Regions from separate parts of the Streptomyces roseofulvus genome, predicted to be linked through region 1. Evidence: riboswitches for the same ligand, from Rfam matches in the RefSeq annotation. Region 1 holds a riboswitch; each other region holds the start of a gene.

What was found. A riboswitch is a leader RNA that binds a small molecule or an ion and turns the genes downstream of it on or off. The one in region 1 is predicted to bind cyclic di-AMP.
Region 2: linked by a shared signal. The riboswitch ahead of ABFY03_RS15445 (transglycosylase family protein) and the one ahead of ABFY03_RS27845 (M23 family metallopeptidase) in region 1 are both predicted to bind cyclic di-AMP.
Region 3: linked by a shared signal. The riboswitch ahead of ABFY03_RS35260 (LysM peptidoglycan-binding domain-containing protein) and the one ahead of ABFY03_RS27845 (M23 family metallopeptidase) in region 1 are both predicted to bind cyclic di-AMP.
Region 4: linked by a shared signal. The riboswitch ahead of ABFY03_RS30575 (M23 family metallopeptidase) and the one ahead of ABFY03_RS27845 (M23 family metallopeptidase) in region 1 are both predicted to bind cyclic di-AMP.

Annotation. Positions count from the first base shown of each region.
Region 1 covers NZ_BAAAWE010000001.1:6,023,681-6,028,442, forward strand. The annotation lists gene ABFY03_RS27835 (M16 family metallopeptidase) at 1-145, shown strand, start outside; gene ABFY03_RS27840 (M16 family metallopeptidase) at 172-1,536, shown strand; cyclic di-AMP (ydaO/yuaA leader) riboswitch at 1,735-1,896, shown strand; gene ABFY03_RS27845 (M23 family metallopeptidase) at 1,905-2,675, shown strand; gene ABFY03_RS27850 (GntR family transcriptional regulator) at 2,867-3,550, shown strand; gene ABFY03_RS27855 (HPr family phosphocarrier protein) at 3,705-3,986, opposite strand; gene ABFY03_RS27860 (bifunctional acetate--CoA ligase family protein/GNAT family N-acetyltransferase) at 4,162-4,762, shown strand, end outside.
Region 2 covers NZ_BAAAWE010000001.1:3,370,983-3,375,744, forward strand. The annotation lists gene ABFY03_RS15445 (transglycosylase family protein) at 168-902, opposite strand; cyclic di-AMP (ydaO/yuaA leader) riboswitch at 907-1,084, opposite strand; gene ABFY03_RS15450 (transglycosylase family protein) at 1,349-2,470, opposite strand; gene ABFY03_RS15455 (cytochrome P450 family protein) at 2,622-3,848, opposite strand; gene ABFY03_RS15460 (globin domain-containing protein) at 4,056-4,762, shown strand, end outside.
Region 3 covers NZ_BAAAWE010000001.1:7,650,018-7,654,779, forward strand. The annotation lists gene ABFY03_RS35250 (universal stress protein) at 1-712, shown strand, start outside; gene ABFY03_RS35255 (phosphoribosyltransferase family protein) at 843-2,147, shown strand; gene ABFY03_RS35260 (LysM peptidoglycan-binding domain-containing protein) at 2,141-3,046, opposite strand; cyclic di-AMP (ydaO/yuaA leader) riboswitch at 3,049-3,208, opposite strand; gene ABFY03_RS35265 (DUF6197 family protein) at 3,555-4,196, shown strand; gene ABFY03_RS35270 (phosphocholine-specific phospholipase C) at 4,246-4,762, opposite strand, start outside.
Region 4 covers NZ_BAAAWE010000001.1:6,621,172-6,625,933, reverse strand. The annotation lists gene ABFY03_RS30580 (SGNH/GDSL hydrolase family protein) at 1-137, opposite strand, end outside; gene ABFY03_RS30575 (M23 family metallopeptidase) at 299-1,276, opposite strand; cyclic di-AMP (ydaO/yuaA leader) riboswitch at 1,281-1,444, opposite strand; gene ABFY03_RS30570 (tyrosine-protein phosphatase) at 1,833-2,657, shown strand; gene ABFY03_RS30565 (DUF6126 family protein) at 2,676-2,840, opposite strand; gene ABFY03_RS30560 (helix-turn-helix domain-containing protein) at 2,861-3,490, opposite strand; gene ABFY03_RS30555 (aspartate aminotransferase family protein) at 3,579-4,762, opposite strand, start outside.

The DNA.
Region 1 (4,762 bases):
CGACCGGGTCCTCGCGGTCACCGCCGACGAGGTCCGCGAGGTGGCCGCGGCCCGGCTCCGCCCCGACAACCGGGCGGTGCTGGTGTACGAGCCGGCGGAGACCGGCGCCGAAGACAGCGACGAGGAAGAGGGAGCGGACCAGTGACGGACACCGCCCAGCCCCTGACCAGCATGGAGTTCCACCCGCAGCCGCAGGCCGGCCAGGCCAGGCCGTGGGCCTTCCCGGCCCCCGAGCGCGGCACGCTCGACAACGGGCTGACCGTGCTGCGCTGCCACCGTCCCGGCCAGCAGGTCGTCGCCGTCGAGATCTTCTTCGACGCGCCGCTGGACGCCGAGCCCGAGGGCCTCGACGGCGTCGCCACCATCATGGCGCGCGCCCTCTCCGAGGGGACCACCGAGCGCGGCGCCGAGGAGTTCGCGGCCGAGCTGGAGCGCTGCGGCGCCTCCCTCGACGCCCACGCGGACCACCCCGGCGTCCGGGTCTCCCTGGAGGTCCCGGTCTCCCGCCTCCCCAAGGCCCTCGCGCTCGTCTCCGAGGCCCTGACCTCCCCGGCCTTCGACGCCGACGAGGTCAAGCGCCTGGTCGCCAACCGGCTCGACGAGATCCCGCACGAGGCGGCCAACCCGAACCGCCGCGCGGCCAAGCAGCTCTACAAGGAGCTCTTCCCGGCCGGCACCCGGCTGTCCCGGCCGCGCCAGGGCACCGAGGAGACGGTGGAGGCCATCGACGCCGCCGCCGTCCGCGCCTTCTACGACGCCCACCTGCGTCCCTCGGCCGCCACCGCGGTCGTCGTCGGCGACCTCACCGGCGTCGACCTGGACGCGGTCCTCGCCGACACGCTCGGCCGCTGGACCGGCGAGCCGGCCGCGCCGCGCCCGATGCAGCCGATCACCGCCGACGACACCGGACGGGTCGTCATCGTCGACCGCCCCGGCGCCGTCCAGACCCAGCTGCTCATCGGCCGGATCGGACCGGACCGCCACGACGCCGTCTGGGCCGCGCAGGTCCTCGGCGTCTACTGCCTCGGCGGCACCCTGACGTCCCGTCTGGACGCCGTCCTGCGCGAGGAGAAGGGGTACACGTACGGCGTGCGCGCCTTCGGGCAGGTGCTCCGCTCGGACGGCGAGGGGCACGGCGCCTCGCTGCTCGCCATCAGCGGCTCGGTCGACACCCCGAACACCGGCCCCGCACTGGAGGACCTGTGGAAGGTGCTCCGCACGCTGGCCGAGGGCGGATTGACCGACGCCGAGCGGGACGTCGCGGTGCAGAACCTGGTGGGCGTGGCCCCGCTCAAGTACGAGACGGCGGCCTCGGTCGCCGGGACCCTCTCCGACCAGGTCGAGCAGCATCTGCCCGACGACTACCAGGCCCGGCTGTACGCGCGCCTCGCCGAGACCGGCACGGTCGAGGCCACGGCCGCCGTCGTCAGCGCCTTCCCGGTGGACCGGCTGGTCACCGTGCTGGTGGGCGACGCCGCGCAGATCGAGGAGCCCGTGCGGGCCCTCGGCATCGGCGAGGTGACCGTGGTGAGCTGACGCTCCGTCGGCCCCGGGCGGAGGTCTCCGATGCGGTGAAGCATCGGAGACCTCCGCTTTGTCCGTTATGGCGTTAAGTGTGATCGTATGACCTGTGGCATGTCTTACAAAAGGGCGCGTCTGTTTGGCGATCGCCATCCGTCCGGCCTAGCGTCGATCCGGCTGTCCGGCCGACGCACGCGCCGCATCCGCGGCACCGGACAGTCATCGCCGAGTCCCCGTCAGGCGCGAGCCTGGGGAGCCGGGGACCCATGCAGTCCCTGGGGTGAATCGGACGCCTTCGCCCGCGCGGAGGGGCCCGTAGGAGACCTTCCTGCTCCGAACCCGTCAGCTAACCCGGTAGGCGAGAAGGAAGGAAAGGAACCGTCTTGGCGTTCACCCGTGCCACCGGGAAGCATCGTGGTGCGAGCCGACTGGCTCGCCGCAGCGCCGGCATCGCCGGCGTGGCCGCCCTCGCCGCCACCGGCGTCGTCGGCACCCTCGCCTCTCCGGCGCTCGCCGCCGACACGGACGACCGTTCCGCCGAGGACACCGGCCTCATGAAGGTGATCGCCGACGAGTCCATCGCCGACCAGATCAACGCGCAGGCCGCCGCCCAGGAGCAGGAGGCCGCCGAGGCCGAGGCCCGGGCCAAGGCGCGCGCCGAGGCGAAGCGCAAGGCCGAGGCCCGCGCGAAGGAGATCCGCGAGGCCGAGGAGCGCGCCGCCCGCGAGGCCGAGCGCCGCCGGCTCGCCTCCTTCAACCTCCCGGTCGCCGGCTCGTACGTCTCCACCGGCTACAAGACCGGTGGCTCCCTCTGGTCCTCCGGCAGCCACTCCGGCGTCGACTTCCACGCCGCCTACGGCAGCTCGGTCGTCTCCGTCGGCTCCGGCACCGTCGTCGAGGCCGGCTGGGGCGGCGCGTACGGCAACAACATCGTGATCCGGATGAACGACGGCACGTACACCCAGTACGGCCACCTGTCGTCCATCGGCGTCTACGTCGGCCAGTCCGTCGAGCCCGGCCAGCAGATCGGCGTCTCCGGCTCGACCGGCAACTCGACCGGCCCGCACCTCCACTTCGAGGCCCGGACCACCGCCGAGTACGGCTCCGACATCAACCCCGTCGCGTACCTCCGCGCCCGCGGTGTCAGCCTCTGACCCGCCACCCCGCTCCGAAACGGCCCCGGCTCCCACGAGCCGGGGCCTTTTCGTCGCTCCGCGTCCGGTACGCCCGCTGCCGTGAACCGGCCGAATTCCGAGGGGGCATCGGAATTTCCGGCGCACTGCAATAGAGTCGCGGAAGAAGCCGCTCGAATTCGGGGCGCGCGGAGCGAATACGGAGGTCGGACATGCGGGTTCCCGCGCAATCGGTATGCACGGCGATCCGGGACGACATCGTCTCGGGGGTCTTCGAGCGCGGCAGCCGGCTCACCGAGGAACAGCTCGCCCGCCGCTACGGCGTCTCCCGCGTCCCGGTCCGCGAGGCCCTGCGCACCCTGGAGTCCGAGGGCTTCGTGGTGAGCCGCCGGCACGCGGGCGCCCATGTCGCCGAGCCCACCGACCAGGAGGCCGCCGACCTCCTCGACGTACGGGCGCTGCTCGAACCGCTCGGCGCCGCCCGGGCGGCCCAGCGGCGCACCGACGCCCACCTCAAGGTGCTGCGCGGCCTGGTCAGGCTGGGGCAGGAGCGGGCCCGCAGGGGGCAGGGGGAGGATCTGCGGGCGCTGGGCGGCTGGTTCCACGAGACGCTCGCGCAGGCGTCCGGCAGTCCCGCTCTGGCCGTCCTCCTCACCCAGCTGCGCCACAAGATCGCCTGGATGTACACGGTGGACCAGCCGGACCGGCCGGTCGACGCCTGGGCCGAGCACGGGGCGATCGTCGACGCCATCGCGCGCGGGGACGCCGAGCGGGCCCGCGCGCTGACCGCCCTGCACGCCGAACACGCGCTGCCGCTGCACCGGCTGAAAAGGCCGGAGCGCGGCCGTGTGAGGGTTTCGCAACATGCCGTCAACACGGCGAGCGTCCGGAATTAACACGGGCGCCGTATACAAAGAATAGCAATTCCGGGGCCTCTTTCGTGCTGCCCGGAAAGGGGAATTCCGGAGTTCCGGAAATGCCGGACGGCCGTGTCCGCCGGGAATTCCGGGGACACGGCCGTCCGGGGAAGCGTGGAACCGACCCGCCGGGTCAGACCGTCTCGGGGAGCTCGTCGAGGCCCTCGGCGACGAGCTTGGCGAGGCGCTCCAGCGCGGCCTCGGCGCCCTCGGCGTCGGAAGCCAGCACGATCTCCTCGCCGCCCTGCGCGCCCAGGCCGAGCACCGCGAGCATGGACGCGGCGTTCACCGGGTTGCCGTCGGCCTTGGCGATGGTCACCGGGACACCGGAGGCCGTGGCGGCACGGACGAAGATGGAGGCGGGGCGGGCGTGCAGGCCCTCGGCCCAGCCGACGTTGACGCGGCGCTCAGCCATGGTGTTGCCCTTCAGGTCTTCGGCGGGTTGTCTAGACCAGTCTCTCACGGGAAGCGGAGTGCTCCCGTCGACATTGGTCCCCCCACCGTACGACGTTCGACCCCCCTCCCGGGGCCAGGCGCGGACCGGCGCGCGAACGGTGCCGGTGTCCCACCCCGGTCGTAGGCTGTGCCCCATGCGCAGCGCGTCGGAGCAGACGGACGGACCGGACGGGGCGGGCGGGGCGGGAGCGGGGGAGCCCCCGGCCCCGGAGGAGCACGCCTACCCCGACCACTGGGAGGCCGACGTCGTGCTCCGCGACGGCGGCACCGCCCGCGTCCGCCCCATCACCGCCGACGACGCCGACCGGCTCGTCAGCTTCTACGAGCAGGTCTCGGACGAGTCGAAGTACTACCGCTTCTTCGCCCCCTACCCCCGGCTCTCCGCCAAGGACGTCCACCGCTTCACCCACCACGACTTCGTCGACCGGGTCGGCCTCGCCGCCACCGTCGGCGGCGAGTTCATCGCCACCGTCCGCTACGACCGGATCGACGGACGCGGCCGGCCCGCCTCGTCCCCCGCCGACGAGGCCGAGGTCGCCTTCCTCGTCCAGGACGCCCACCAGGGCCGCGGCGTGGCCTCCGCCCTGCTCGAACACATCGCGGCCGTCGCCCGCGAGCGCGGCATCCGCCGCTTCGCCGCCGAGGTGCTCCCCGCCAACACCAAGATGATCAAGGTGTTCACGGACGCCGGCTACACCCAGAAGCGCAGCTTCGAGGACGGCTCCGTCCGGCTCC
Region 2 (4,762 bases), 2.7 Mb from region 1:
AGGGCCCAAGCGCACGCATCGGGGGACGAAAGACCCGGCTTCTACTGGACGGTAACGCCGGAACCCCGGTCCGGAGCCACGGGGGAAGGGGGCTCGGGACCGGGGTGGTCACCGCGGGAGGGTCGTCGGGTGCCGGTGAGCCGCCGGACTCACCGCCACCGCGGGCCTTACTTCAGGTGGAGCTGCTGGCCCGGGTAGATCAGGTCGGCGTTCTCGACGACGTCCTTGTTGAGCTCGAAGAGCTTCGCCCAGCCGCCCTCGACGCCCTGCGCCTCGGCGATCTTGCTGAGGGTGTCACCGGCGACGACCTTGTACTCGCCGTCGCCCTTCTTGACCTTCTTGCCGGTCGGGGTGGTGACGGTCTTCTTGGCGGCGGCCTGCGGGGCGGCCTGGGTGGTGCGCTTCGGGGCCTGGCGCTGCTCGCTGCGGGTGGCGGACCGCTCCGTGGAGCGCTCGGGGGCGCTCTGCTGCGGGGCGGCCTGCTGGGTGCTCTGCTGCGGAGCGGCCTCGGCGGAGCCGCCGTCGTAGGAGGCGGAGGAGAGGCCGACGCCGCAGCTCGGCCAGGCGCCCTTGCCCTGGCCCGCGAGGACCTTCTCGGCGATGGCGATCTGCTGCGACTTGCTGGCCTGGTCGGCGGTGGAGGCGTAGGCGGTGCCGCCGTACGCGGCCCAGGTGGAGGCCGAGAACTGGAGGCCGCCGTAGTAGCCGTTGCCCGTGTTGATGGACCAGTTGCCGCCGGACTCGCACTGGGCGACGCGGTCCCACTCGGAGGCGGTGGCGGCCGAGGCGGTGCCGGCGGCCATCAGCGGGGCGGCGACGGCCGCACCGGTGACGCCGACGAGGGCGACGACGCGGGTGGCCTTGGAGGGACGACGACGCTTGCCCGTGCCGGAGAACAGCATGGAGTTTCCTCTTCACCGACGCCTGTGAGGTGAGCTGTCGGGTTCGGGCTTGAAGAGTTCGCCCGGCCGCGTGTCCTTGCACGCGGCTTCACCCCTAGCCGGTCCCGTCGGCCGTCACTGTCAACGGCCGGGACCGGCGCAAACCTTGGGTCCCCCACTCCTGCCTGCGGCGCTTTCGCGACGACAGTTCCCGGCGGCCGACGGCAGGACTCGGCGTTTCGGTCGACGGGGCCCGCGGTGGCGAGCGGTGTCGACCGTAGACACACAGGTGCTCGAAGTTCAAAGGGCCTTACGACGGACAAATCGCCCTTACTTGCCTTCCGTCAGACCTCGTTTGCGCAGGTGAGGGCTGACGGAAGCAAAGTTTGCGGACGTGACACGCCAGTTGGGACGAAGAGACCCATGTCTCACTTTCCCAAAATCGGACATACGCCCCTGAAACGGCCTCACTTCTCCGCTGAAGGGACCGTCAGTTCAAGGCTCTGACCAGGGAGGATGAGATCCGGGTCGGTGCCGACCGTCTGACGGTTGGCGTCATAGAGGGCGTCCCACCCGCCGGGGAGGTCGTTCGCCTGCGCGATCTCGGACAGGCTGTCGCCCGGCCGCACGGTGTAGGCGTCACTTTCGTCCGAGCTGACGGGGGTTGAGGTGACCTTGTCCGCAGACGCGGCATGTCGCCCGGATTCCTGAGCAGTGTCCGTTGTGCCGGATTCCTCCGGTGCCGCCTCACCCCGGTGCTTGCCCGTACCGGGTGTGGCCGACGACACGTCAGACCCGTCGGTACCGGGGGTCACCGGGGTGGTGGGCGCCACGGGGGACGTCGGGGCGTCCGGCGACGTCACCGGGGCGTCCGGGGTGCCCGTGGAGGCGTCCGGGGCGCCGGGCGCGGTGGTCGCCGGCGGCTGCGTGGCCGTCCCCGCGGGGGCGGTGGGCGCGGCGGGGGTGGTGGCGGGCTTCGACGGCGTGGTGGGCGCGGCCGGGGCCGTGGTGGTCGCCGCCGCCCCCTCCCCCGCCCGCTCCGTCTTCTCGGCCCGCCCGGTGGCCGGCGCGGTCGTCCCGGCGGTCTCCTCCACCTCCGGCCGCGCGTCGGCGGCGGTCCCCGTGGGCGTGCCGCCCGTCCAGTTCGACTCGGGCGCCACGCCGCCCTCCTCTTCCTCCTGGACGGCGGGGCCCGGGTGGACGCCGGTCGCCTTGCCGTCGTTCTCCAGGCCGGCGATGGGGGCGCAGGTGGCCCAGTCGGTGCTGCCGGAGGCGAGCGCCTTCTCGGCGACGGTGATCTGCTGGGCGCGGCTGGCGAGGTCGGGGCTGGGGGCGTACGCGAGGCCGCCGTGCCGCTCCCACGCCTCCTGCGTCATCTGGAGGCCGCCGTAGGCGCCGTTGCCGAAGTTGGCGCTCCACTGGCCCCCGGACTCGCAGGCGGCGACCCGGTCCCAGGTGGCCGCGTCGGCGGCGGAGGCGGATCCGGTGGCGAGCAGCGGCAGCGCCAGGGCGGATCCGGTCACTCCCGCGGTGACGACGAGCGCGGGAGCCTGGCGGGGTCGACGGTGTCGTCCGTTTCCGGAAAGCATGTCGGGGCCTTTCGCGTGACGGCGGGGACGGCGGGTGCGCCGGGGACGGCCGGGATCGGGCCGAACGTTGGCGCGAACGTAGCCGCATTCGAACGTCCGTCACAAGTCGATGGCTTCGCGATCACGCGAAGATCACATTTCTGACACGCCGTCACCCGCCGTGCCGGGGTGCGGAAGGGGTGAACTCCACCGGAAGCGTGCGCAATCCCCGCATGATGAGCCCGCCGCGCCACCGCAGTTCGTCCGGATCGGCGCCAAGTCGCAGGTCCGGCAGGCGGGTCAGGAGGGTGGCGAGCGCGGTCTGGCCCTCCAGCCGGGCGAGCGGCGCGCCCAGGCAGTAGTGGATGCCGTGCCCGTACCCGAGGTGCTGGTTGTCCTTGCGGGCGAGGTCGAGGGTGTCGGGCGCGCCGAAGCGGTCCGGGTCGCGGTCGGCCGCCGCGAGGACGACGAGGACCGGGTCGCCGGCCGGGATGGGCTGCCCGCCGATGGTGAGCCCGGTGGTCGCGTACCGCCAGGTCGCCAGCTCGACCGGCCCGTCGTACCGGAGCAGTTCCTCGACCCCGGTCTCCAGGAGTCCGGTCTCCCCGGCGGCGAGCGAGGACTGGAGGAGGGCCCGCTGCTCCGGGTGGCGCAGCAGGGCGTAGGTGCCGTTGCCGATCAGGTTGATGGTCGTCTCGAAGCCGGCGAAGAGCAGCACGAAACACATGGCGACGGCCTCGGCCTCGGTGAGGTGGTCGCCGTGGTCGGAGGCGCGGATCAGCCCGGAGATGAGGTCGTCGCCGAGATCGCCGCGCTTCCGGTGGATCAGTTCGGCGAGGTACCCGCGGATCTTCTTCACCGACCGCGCGACCCCGCCCCGCGGCCCTCCGCCGTGCCGGATCATCATCCCGGCCCAGTCGCGGAAGTCGTCCTGGTCCTCGGCGGGCACGCCGAGCATGTCGCAGATGGCGTAGATGGGCAGCGGGAAGGCGAACTCGTGGATGAGGTCGGCGCTCCCCCGCCCGGCGAAGCCGTCGATCAGCCGGTCCGTCAGCTCCTGCACGCGGGGGGCGAAGGCGGCGACCCGGCGCGGGGTGAACGCCTTCGACACGAGCCGCCGCAGCCGGGTGTGGTCCGGCGGGTCGATGTTGAGGAGGTGGGTCATCAGACCGGCGCTGCGCTCGCCCGGAATGCCGGTCTTGCCCGGTTCGGCGTGGTGCACCGGGTTCTTGGAGAGCCGCTGGTCGGCGAGGGCCTGCCGGGCGTCCGCGTACCGGGTGACGAGCCAGGCCTCGACGCCGCTGGGGAGAGTGGTCCGGTGCACCGGCGCGTGCTCCCGCAGCCACGCGTACGCCGGGTAGGGATCGCTCGCGAACTCCCAGCTGAAGAGCGCGGGCACCGGGCCGTCGCCGGCGCCGGAGACCGGGCAGGAGGCGGCGGCCGGGGCGGGGCTCGCAGGGGGCTTTCCGGGCGTACCGGGCGTCGGGGCGGGTCCTTCACTCACGCCCCGACCGTACCGTCCGGTTCCCCGGGCCCCCTCGGCCGACCTGACGTCATCACCGCCCGGTGATCACGCCGTGACGGCCCGTGCCCTACATTTCCCCGCGTGGACCTCCCCTTGCTCAGAAGCACGTTCGCGGTCGTCGAAAGACGGGCCGAACACGCCGTCACGTACTTCTACTCGCACCTCTTCTGGCGCAACCCCGGCGTGCGGGAGCTCTTCCCCGAGGACATGGCCCCGCAGCGCGACCGGCTGTTCGCCGCGCTCACCCACGTGGTGACCGGCCTCGACGAGCCCGGGCTCCCCGACTACCTGGGGCGGCTCGGCAGGGACCACCGCAAGTTCCTCGCCACCCCCGCCCTCTACGCGGCCGTCGGCGAGAGCCTGCTCGCCGCCTTCGCGCACGCCGCAGGGTCGGCGTGGACGATCGAGGCGGAGAAGGCGTGGTCCGAGGCGTACGGGCGGGTCGCCGGGATGATGCTGCGGGGCGCGGAGGAGTCCGCCGGGGCCGGGGAGCCCGCCTGGTGGGACGCGGACGTCGTCGGCCACCGGCGGCACGGCGACGACCTGGCCGTCCTGACCCTCCGTCCCCGCAGGCCGTTCCCCTTTCTCCCCGGTCAGTACGCCGGCGTCAGCTCGCTCCGGGTCCCCCGCGTGTGGCGCACCTACTCGCTCGGCAACGCCCCCCGCGCGGACGGCACGCTCGACCTGCACGTGAGCCGCATCCGGGGCGGGGCGATGAGCACGGCCCTGGTGGACGGGGTCCGCCCGGGCGAGACGCTGCGGCTGAGCGCGGCCGGCGGCGCGGCGGT
Region 3 (4,762 bases), 1.6 Mb from region 1:
GTACGGGCCCACCGAGAGCGGGCTGCGGCGGCAGGCGCAGATCGTGCTGGACACGGCGGTGGCCCGGGCCCGGGCGGTCGCCCCCGGCACGGAGGTCTCCGGCGAGCTGATCTCCGGCGAACCGCTGGTGGTCCTCGCCACCCGGGCCCGGGGCGCGGACCTGGTGGTCGTCGGCAGCCGGGGCACCGGGGCCTTCGGCGCCGTGATGCTCGGCTCGGTCGCCGTCCACCTCGCCGCGCACGCCGAGTGCCCCGTCCTGGTGGTGCGCGGCCGGGAGGAGCCGGAGGGTCCGGTCGTCCTCGCGGTCGACGGCTCCCCGGACTCCGACGCGGCGGTCGACTTCGCCTTCGCGGAGGCGCGGGCGCGGGGCGCGGAGCTCGTCGCCGTCCACGCCTGGGCTCCCAGTTCCGGGCCGGCGGACCTCACCCCGCTCTTCCAGAGCGTCGAGGAGGTGCACGCGGAGGCCGGCCGCGTCCTCGACGCGGCGCTGGCCCGGGCCGCCGCGCGCCACCCGGAGACGAAGGCGGAGCCCCGGCTGCTGCGCGGCAGCCCCCGCGAGGTGCTGCTGGGGGAGAGCGAGGGCGCCCAGCTGGTCGTCATGGGTGCGCGGGGCCGCGGCGGCTTCGCCGGCCTGCTGCTCGGCTCCGTGAGCCAGGCGCTGCTCCACCACGCCCGCTGCCCCGTCGCGGTCGTGCGGAACACGGCGGGCTGAGGCGGACCCCGGACGTCGTCGGGTCCGCGGTGCCCCGGGTCCGGCCGGGCGGCAGGTGGGACCCTGGAGGTACGGGCCGGGCCTGACGGTCCTCGCGTGGGGGAATCGCCCATCGGGAAGGCGGCGCGCCATGTACTTCGCCGACCGTGTCGACGCGGGGCGGCAGCTCGCCGACCGCCTCGGCCACCTCAGGGACCACGACGTGGTCGTCCTCGGCCTGCCGCGCGGCGGCGTCCCGGTGGCGGCCGAGGTCGCGGAGGCCCTCGGTGCGCCGCTGGACGTCTGCCTCGTCCGCAAGCTGGGGGTGCCGAGCCGGCCCGAGCTGGCCATGGGGGCGATCGGGGAGGGCGGGGTGCGGGTCGTCAACGACGAGATCGTGCGGGGCGGCGGCGTGACCGCGCGGGAGCTGGAGGCGGTCGAGGAGCGGGAGCGGCGGGTCCTGGCCGACCGGGCCCGGAAGTACCGGGGCAGCCGCCGCCCCGTGCCGCTGGAGGGACGGACGGTGGTCGTCGTCGACGACGGGCTGGCCACCGGCGCGACGGCGCTGGCCGCCTGCCGGGCGGTACGGGCCGGGGGCGCCGCGCGGATCGTGCTCGCCGTGCCGGTGGCGCCGCGGGACTGGACGGCGCGGCTCGGGGGCGAGGCCGACGAGACGGTCGCCGTGCACACCCCGGCGGGGTTCACCGCGGTCGGCCAGTTCTACCGGGAGTTCGACCAGACTCCGGACGCCGAGGTGGTGGCCCTGCTCGACCGCAGCAGGGCGGAGGGCGCCCCGGTGGTCCGGGAGAGCTCCGTACGCATCCAGACCGGCGGTCCGGAGCTGCCGGGCGATCTGGCGGTGCCCGACGGGGCCGCCGGGCTGGTCCTGTTCGCGCACGGCAGCGGCAGCGGCCGGCACAGCCCCAGGAACCGGGCGGTGGCCGCCGCGCTGAACGGGGCGGGGCTCGGGACGCTCCTCTTCGACCTGCTCACGGAGGCCGAGGCGGCCGACCGGGCACGGGTCTTCGACACCCCGCTGCTCGCCGAACGGCTGGCCAGGGCCTCCGCCTGGGCGGCCGCGTGGCCCGAGACCGCGGCGCTGCCGCGGGGCTACTTCGGGGCGAGCACGGGCGCGGCCGCCGCGCTGTGGGCGGCGGCCGCGCCGGGCGACGACGTGGCCGCCGTGGTGTCCCGGGGCGGCCGGCCCGATCTGGCGGGGGAGCGGCTCGCCGCGGTGCGGGCGCCGACCCTGCTGATCGTCGGCGGGAGCGACTCCCTGGTCCTCGACCTCAACCGGCGTGCCCAGGAGCTGCTGCGCTGCGAGAGCCGGCTGGAGGTCGTGGCCGGCGCCGGCCACCTCTTCGAGGAGCCCGGCGCCCTGGAGGAGGTGGCGGAGCTGGCCACCGCCTGGTTCACCGGCCGCTTCGGGCCGGCGGCCGGCGGGGACGGTCAGTAGGCGCCGTTGACGTTGTCGATGGAGCCGTACCGGTCGGCCGCGTAGTTGCAGGCGGCGGTGATGTTCGCGACGGGGTCGTACGGGTCGAGCGAGGTGCCCGGCACGTGGTACGCCGCGAAGGTCGGGTCGATGACCTGGAGCAGGCCCTTGGAGGGGGTGCCCTTGACGGCGTTCGAGTCCCACAGGTTGATGGCGCGGGGGTTGCCGGAGGACTCGCGCATGACGTTGCGGAGGATGCCGTCGTACGAGCCGGGGATGCCGTAGCGGGCCATGACGTCGAGCGACTCGCGGATCCAGCCGTCGAGGTTGTCGGCGTACCGGGTGGCGGCGGCGGGCGCGGCCGTCACGGCGGCGGGCCGCGCCTGGGGCTGGGCCGCCCGGGTCTGGACGGCGGGGGTCGCGGTGCGGTTCGCGGAGCGGCTCGCCCGTTCGGCGGAACCGGCGGAGGCGGGCTTCGCGGTGCTCTTGCGGGCCTTCTTCTCCGGCGCCGGAGCGACCTTGGCGGAATCCCGACGAATCGTCAGTTCGAGGCCCGGGTGAATGAGTGACGGATTGTCACCGACGGCCGTCTTGTTCGCCCGGTAAAGCGCCTTCCAGCCGCCCTGAATTCCCTTTCGCTGGGCGATCAGGGAAAGCGAGTCGCCCTTCACCACGGTGTACGCGCGGGTGGCGGCCGGCGCGGTGGGAGCGGCCGTGGCGGCCTGCGCGGCGGCGGTGGTCCCGGCGGTGGGAGCGGCGACGGCGGCGGCCGGTGCGGCGGCCCGCGCGACGGGCTCGGCGCCGGCGGTGGCGGGGACGACCAGGGGCAGGGCGAGGGCGACTCCGCCGGTGCCCGCGAAGGCGAGACCTCGGGAGACGGGGCGGCGTCGGGGGCGGCGGTGCTTGCCGTGAGCGGGCATGACGGTTTCCTCTCCGGCGCCTGCGAGGTGAGCTGTCGGGTTCGGACGGGAGGTGTCCGGCCGCGCGCACGCGGCTTCACCCCGAGCCGTTCCGGAGGTCCGGACCGGCGGTGTGGTGGGTCCCCCGCTCCTGCCGTCGGGTGCAATGGGAGGTCTTTCGGGCGGTGGCAGGATTCGGCGGTCCGCCCGAATGGAGGTGACCGTAGGCGAGAAATGCGGCGGGGAACAAGACGCGTAAACGCGGGAAGGGGAAAGGGAAAGATCGCCGGGCCGGAATTCAAGATCGCGCGGCGCCGCGGTCGTCCCGGAATCCCTTGCGCCGTGCGGATTCTGACGGGAGGGGGCGTGCGGGGGACGGGGGGAAAGTGAGTCGCGTCACGGGGTGTGCAATGTCCGAATAGGGCGTCTGATTCCTTTCGCGGAACAGTGCGTGGTAATGCCCGAGGGTGGGGGTGACATGCGAGGCGCGTTCGCCGCAAAGCGGACATTCATCGCCAATGATGGGGGAATGTCCTCACCTGTCCCGCTTTCCCTCGCTCTGCCGGACTCCGCCCCGGACCCCGACGCCCTCGACCGCGAGGCGGCCCGGCTCTACGAGAGCGCCGCCTGGGAGCGGCTGCTCGCGCCCGTGCCGGCCGACCCGGACCCCGCGCCGGCCGCGCCGGAGCCTGCCCCCGAGGCGTGGCGAAGGCTGCTCTCCGCCCCCGTCGACCGGCTCGTGGCCGAGGCGCTCGACGCGCTGCCGGCGGCCCCGCCCGCCGAACGCCCGCTGCCCGGCAGGATCGGGGCCGCGCTCCCGGACCGGCTGCACGCCTGGCGCCGGATCGGCAGCCCGGACGTCCGCCCCTCCGTCCACCTGGCGTACGCCCGCCGGGTCCTGACCGAGTGGGGCTGGCAGAACACCCCGTACAAGCTGCGGGACAGGCGCGGCGCCCGGTGCGTCTGCGGCGCGCTGCTCGCCGCCCACCGGCTCGGCCACGGCAGCGCCTCGACCATGAACGAGGCCGGCGCCTGGATCATGACCGAGCTGCGGTCCCGCGGCTGGCACGGGCTCATCGGGCCCTGGAACCGCGTCCCGGGCCGGACCGCCGAGGACGCGCTCGCGCTCCTCGACGCCACGATCCGGCGCGCGGCCCTCGCCGGGCGCTGACCCCCGCCCTGCCCCGCCCGGCGCTCGGAGCCGGGCGGGGCGCGGGCGGTCAGCCGGTGACGCTGGGCGCGCCGGTCTCGATGTGGCCGGTGTAGCGGCGCGACCAGGTGCCGTCGATGTCGGCCAGGATCGTGAAGTCGTACCAGCCGTCGGCGTACGCCACCGCGTTGAAGTAGTCCTCCCGGGACGAGCCGGCGGGGACGGTGTACGTCCACGGGCCGTCCGTGCGGTAGGCGTTCGCGCGGACGGTGAACGTCACCGGTCCGGCCGAGGTGTTGGTCAGCTTGAACCAGATCGCGGTCTTGCCGGTGCCGGCCTCGGGGGCGAACCGGGCGGCCACCTCGATCGCCCTGCCCGCCTTGGAGGCGTCGCCGATGAAGCGGCGCAGGAAGCGGTTCGGGCCCATCATCGAGATGTCGTACTTCCCCGAGCCCGAGCCCAGCCCGATGTTGAAGTAGTCCGTCGCGGTCGTCCCCGGGTCCACCGTGTACTGCCAGGCGGCCGTGTCGCGGTACTGGTGCGGATGGATCGAGAAGTGCGCGGCCCGCCGCGCCTGCGGTCCCGTG
Region 4 (4,762 bases), 600 kb from region 1:
AAGCGGTCCGCCCAGCCGACGTAGGTCCCGTCGGGGCCGGGGTCGCCGACGCCCTCCGTGAAGCTGTCACCGATCGCCGCGTACGACCCGAACGAACCGAACGCCTGCTTGTCTGTTTCTCTCGAATCGTCTGCCACGGCAGGACATCCTTCCGTTTCGGATGTGACCTACGCGACCGTAAGGAGGGGTTGACGGCGGGTGATATATGCCACCGCTAAAGAAATGGCCAAAGCCGGAATAGGGCGAAGGCCCGGCACCAGGGGTGCCGGGCCTTCGTGCGGCCGTTCGGCCGGACGGGTCAGAGGGAGACGCCGTGCTGGCGCAGGTAGGCCAGCGGGTCGATGTCCGAGCCGTAGCTCGGCGAGGTGCGGATCTCGAAGTGCAGGTGCGGGCCGGTGGAGTTGCCCGTGGAGCCGGAGAGGCCGATCTGCTGGCCGCCGCTGACCGACTGGCCGGCGGAGACGGAGAGGGAGGAGAGGTGGGCGTACTGCGAGTAGTTGCCGTCGGCGTGCTGGATGACGACCTCGTTGCCGTACGCGCCGCTCCAGCCGGCGGAGACGACCGTGCCGGCGCCGACGGCGCGGACGGTGGTGCCGGAGGAGGCGATGAAGTCGGCGCCGGTGTGGTAGCCGGAGGACCACATGGAGCCGGAGGCGCGGTACGGGGTGGAGATGCCGCCGGAGACGGGGGCGACCCAGCCCGAGGACGCGGCCGGCTGGGCGGCGGCGGCCGGGGCGGCGGCGCGCTCGGTGGAGCGCGAGGCGCGGGTCTGCTCGGTGGCCTTCGCCTCGGCCTTCGGGGCCGCCTTGACCGCGGCCTTCGGGGCGGCCTTGCGCTCGGCCTTCGGGGCGGCCTTGACCGCGGCCTTCGGGGCGGCGGCCTTGGCGGGGTTCTTGGCGCCGAGGGTGAGCTTCATGCCCGGGAGGATGAGCGAGGGGTTCTCGCCGACGACCTGGCGGTTGTCCGCGTAGAGCTTCTGCCAGCCGCCGGCGACGTCGTGCTCGGCGGCGATCTTGGACAGGTAGTCGCCGGCGACGACGGAGTACGTCTTCGGGGCGGCGGCCTTCGCGGCCGGGGCGGCGGCGGGGGCCTGGACGTGGGCGGCGGCGCTCACGACGGTGCCGGAGACGGCGGCCGGGGCGGCCTGCTCGGCGGCGTGGGCTCCGGTGGCGCCGATGAACGGCAGGGCGACGACGGCGCCACCGGTGCCGGCGGCGACCAGGCCACGGGTGATGAGGGTGGACTTCTGGCGGCGGTGCTTACCCTTCGCGGGCATGGCGAATTCCTCTCCGGCGCCTGCGAGGTGAGCTGTCGGGTTCGGACTGGAGATGCCCGGCCGCGCTTCTCACGCGGCTTCACCCCGAGCCGTCCTGCGTCGCGGGACCGGCGTACTTCCTTGGGTCCCCCGCTCCTGCCGTGCGATGGGATGGGGTCGAATTCCGGACGGTGGCAGGATTCGGCGGTCCGACCGGATTGACGGCGACGCTAGACGAGCGGGGTCGGCGCGAACAAGCCGCGGAATTCACCGGGCATTCCGGGGCGATCTTCGGGCCCGGAATTCCGGTCACCCTCCGTCGATGACGGCCCCTCGATTCCCTTTTCGAGGACGGGAATTGGACCGGGCGGTCGGCCACGATCCGTCACTTCTATGACGCTGCTCACGCACTGAATGCCATCTCCCCCTCAACCAGGGCGCGTTACCCCAACCATCGCAATACGGACAGATCACCCATTACCGTCCAGGGGGGTGCGCCGCACCCCCGCTCCCGGCGATGATTGCAGGGGGAACCGATCCGTCCCGGCCCCGCGAACGCCTACCCCCTGGAGCATCCGTGACGCAGCAGCTGCCGCAGGTCCAGTCGCCCCTCGAACCCGGCGAGCCCGAGCTCGCGGAGGTCCGCAACTTCCGGGACGTGGGCGGCCTGCCGACGACGGACGGACGCACCGTCCGCCCCGGCGCCCTGTTCCGCAGCGGCCACCTCGCCGACGCCACCGAGTCCGACGCGGCCTTCCTGGCCGGCCTCGGCCTGCACACCGTCTTCGACTTCCGCAACGCCGCCGACGCCAAGGTGGAGGGGCCCGACGTCGAGCTCCCGGGCGTGCGGAACGTGAACATACCGCTGAGCGACCCGGCCGACGGCAAGGAGTTCTGGCGGATGGTCCGGGAGGGCGACCTCGACACGCTGCGCGGCCTGCTGGGCGACGGCAAGGCGGCGGAGCGGATGCGGAGCTCGTACCGCCGGATGATCGTGGAGCGGACCGCCGAGCACAGCCGGGTGCTGCACGCCCTCGCCGAGGACTCGGTCCCGGCCCTGATGCACTGCGCGGCCGGCAAGGACCGCGCCGGGCTCTCGATCGCGATCACCCTGCTCGCGCTGGGCGTGGAGCGCGCGGCCATCGAGGCCGACTACGTGAAGTCCGACGCCCCGCACCGCCGCTACAAGGTGCGCCGCAGCTCCACCGCCCGGGACGCGATGGCGCCCGAGGTGATGGAGCTGCTGAGCCCGCTCTTCGACGCGCGGGTGGAATACCTGCGGGCCGCCTTCGAGACGATCGACGCGACCTGGGGTTCCGTGGACGTCTACCTCGCGGAGGGCCTGAAGCTGGCGCCCGAGACCCGCGAGCGGCTGCGGGAGCGGTTCCTCACGGAGGCGTGAGGAACCGCCCGGGACCGGCTACTGGTTCTGCCCGCCGAGCATGAAGAGCAGGTAGAGGAAGCCGGCGAAGAGGTGACCGGCGATCAGGTACGCGAAGAGGCGGAGCACCAGCCCCTTGGGGAACTTGCCCTCCCCGCGCTCCTCGCCGGTGACCGGGGCGGAATGCACTGACTTGTCGGACATGTCGGTCAACCCTTCGGGGCTCAGACGGGATGCGGGGCGCCGCCGCCCAGGCACAGCTCGGCGGCGGGGCTCTGCAGCAGGGTGTGGACGAAGAGCACCTCGGCGCCGGCGCGGCCGGCCGCGCCGATCCGGTGCGGGGTGAGCGAGTCGAAGTGCGCGCTGTCCCCGGGATCGAGCAGGTGCACGGTCTCGCCGAGCGCGAGCCGGACCTGCCCGTCGAGGACGTGCAGCCACTCCTCGCCGGGGTGCACGCGCACGATGTCGGCGCGGGTGGCGTACGGCACGTGGACGCGCAGGCACTGCATCGCCCGGCCGGCGCCGCCGGCCTGCCGGTAGACCCAGCCGTCGGCCTCGACCGGCTCCGAGCGGCCGGCCCGGATCACCGGGTCGCGCTCGGGCGGGGTCTCCCCCAGCAGCTCGGCGACCGTCGTACCGTAGATACGGGCGAGGGCCAGCAGCATCGGCAGCGAGGGTTGCCGGTTCCCGGTCTCGAGCCGCGAGAGGTGGGCCGGGGAGAGTCCGGCCCGCTGGGCGGCGGCCTCCAGGGTGAGCCCCCGGCGCCGGCGCAGGGCCCGCAGCTGCGGGGCGACGTCGGGCACCAGATCGGGGGCGGCGGTTTCCGGGGCGGGGCCCCGGGGGACGTGGTCCATGCGTCCATTCCGCCAGGAACGTGCCTCTGAGGCAAGTTTCTTGCCTCAGAGGCAAAAGGCGACAGGGTCAGCTCCCGGGAGCGACCGCTCAGCGCTGCGCGACCGCCTGCTTGACCAGCGTCTTCCCGAAGTCCCAGAGCAGCCCCCCGCCACCGTGGGCGTCCTCCATGACCGCCGTGAAGGCGGTGACGAAGCGGTCCACGTCCGCCTCGTCGATCACCAGCGGCGGGATCAGCTTGATCACCTCCAGATGGTCGCCGGAGACCTGGGTGAGGATCCGGTGCCGCTGGAGCAGCGGCACCACCACCATCTGCGCGAAGAGCCCCTTCCGGGCCGTCTGGAGCATCGCCCACCGGCCGCGCAGCCCCAGCGAGCTCGGCCGGCCGAACTCGATCCCGATCATCAGACCCCGGCCGCGCACCGCGTGCAGCAGCTCGTACCGGGGCACCAGCTCCTCCAGGCGGCTCTTCAGCAGCCCGCCGACCCGCCGCACGTGCGCGACCGTCCCCTCGGACTCCATCACCGAGAGCACCGCGAGCCCGGCCGCCATCGCCTGGGCGTTGGAGCCGAAGCTGGCCGAGTGGACCAGGACCCGGTCCATGGACGAGTAGACCTTCTTGAAGATCCAGTCCCTGCCCAGCGTGGCGCCGACCGGCACGTACCCGCCGGAGAGCGCCTTCGCCACGCAGACCAGGTCCGGCTCGACCCCGTCCTCGTGCTGGTACGCGTAGAAGTCCCCGGTCCGGCCCAGGCCGGTCTGCACCTCGTCGGCGATCAGCAGCGCCCCGTGCCGGCGCAGCAGCTCCTGGGCGGCGGCGAGGAAGCCCGGCGGGGCCTCCTGGACGCCCTTGCCCTGGATCGGCTCGACCACGAAGGCGGCCACGTCGCCCCCGCGGAGCTCGCGCTCCAGGGCGTCGAGGTCGCCGAGCGCGATCGGGGTGTCCGGGAGCAGCGGGTCGAAGCCCGCCCGGAAGCCCTGTTCGCCGTTGACCGAGAGGGCGCCGGTGGTGAGCCCGTGGAAGGCGTGCTCGCAGTAGACGATCCTGGGCCGGCCGGTGGCGTACCGGGCGAACTTCAGGGCGGTCTCGACGGCCTCGGTGCCGCTGTTGCCGAAGAAGACCCGGTCGAGGTGGGGGCTGTGGGCGAGCAGCCGCTCGGCGAGCAGTCCGGGCAGCGGCGGGCAGTCGAAGCGGGTGAGGTCGGGGAGGTCCGCGTCGAGGACGTCGTGCAGGGCCTTGCGGACGACGGGGTGGTGCCGGCCGAGGCCCATGA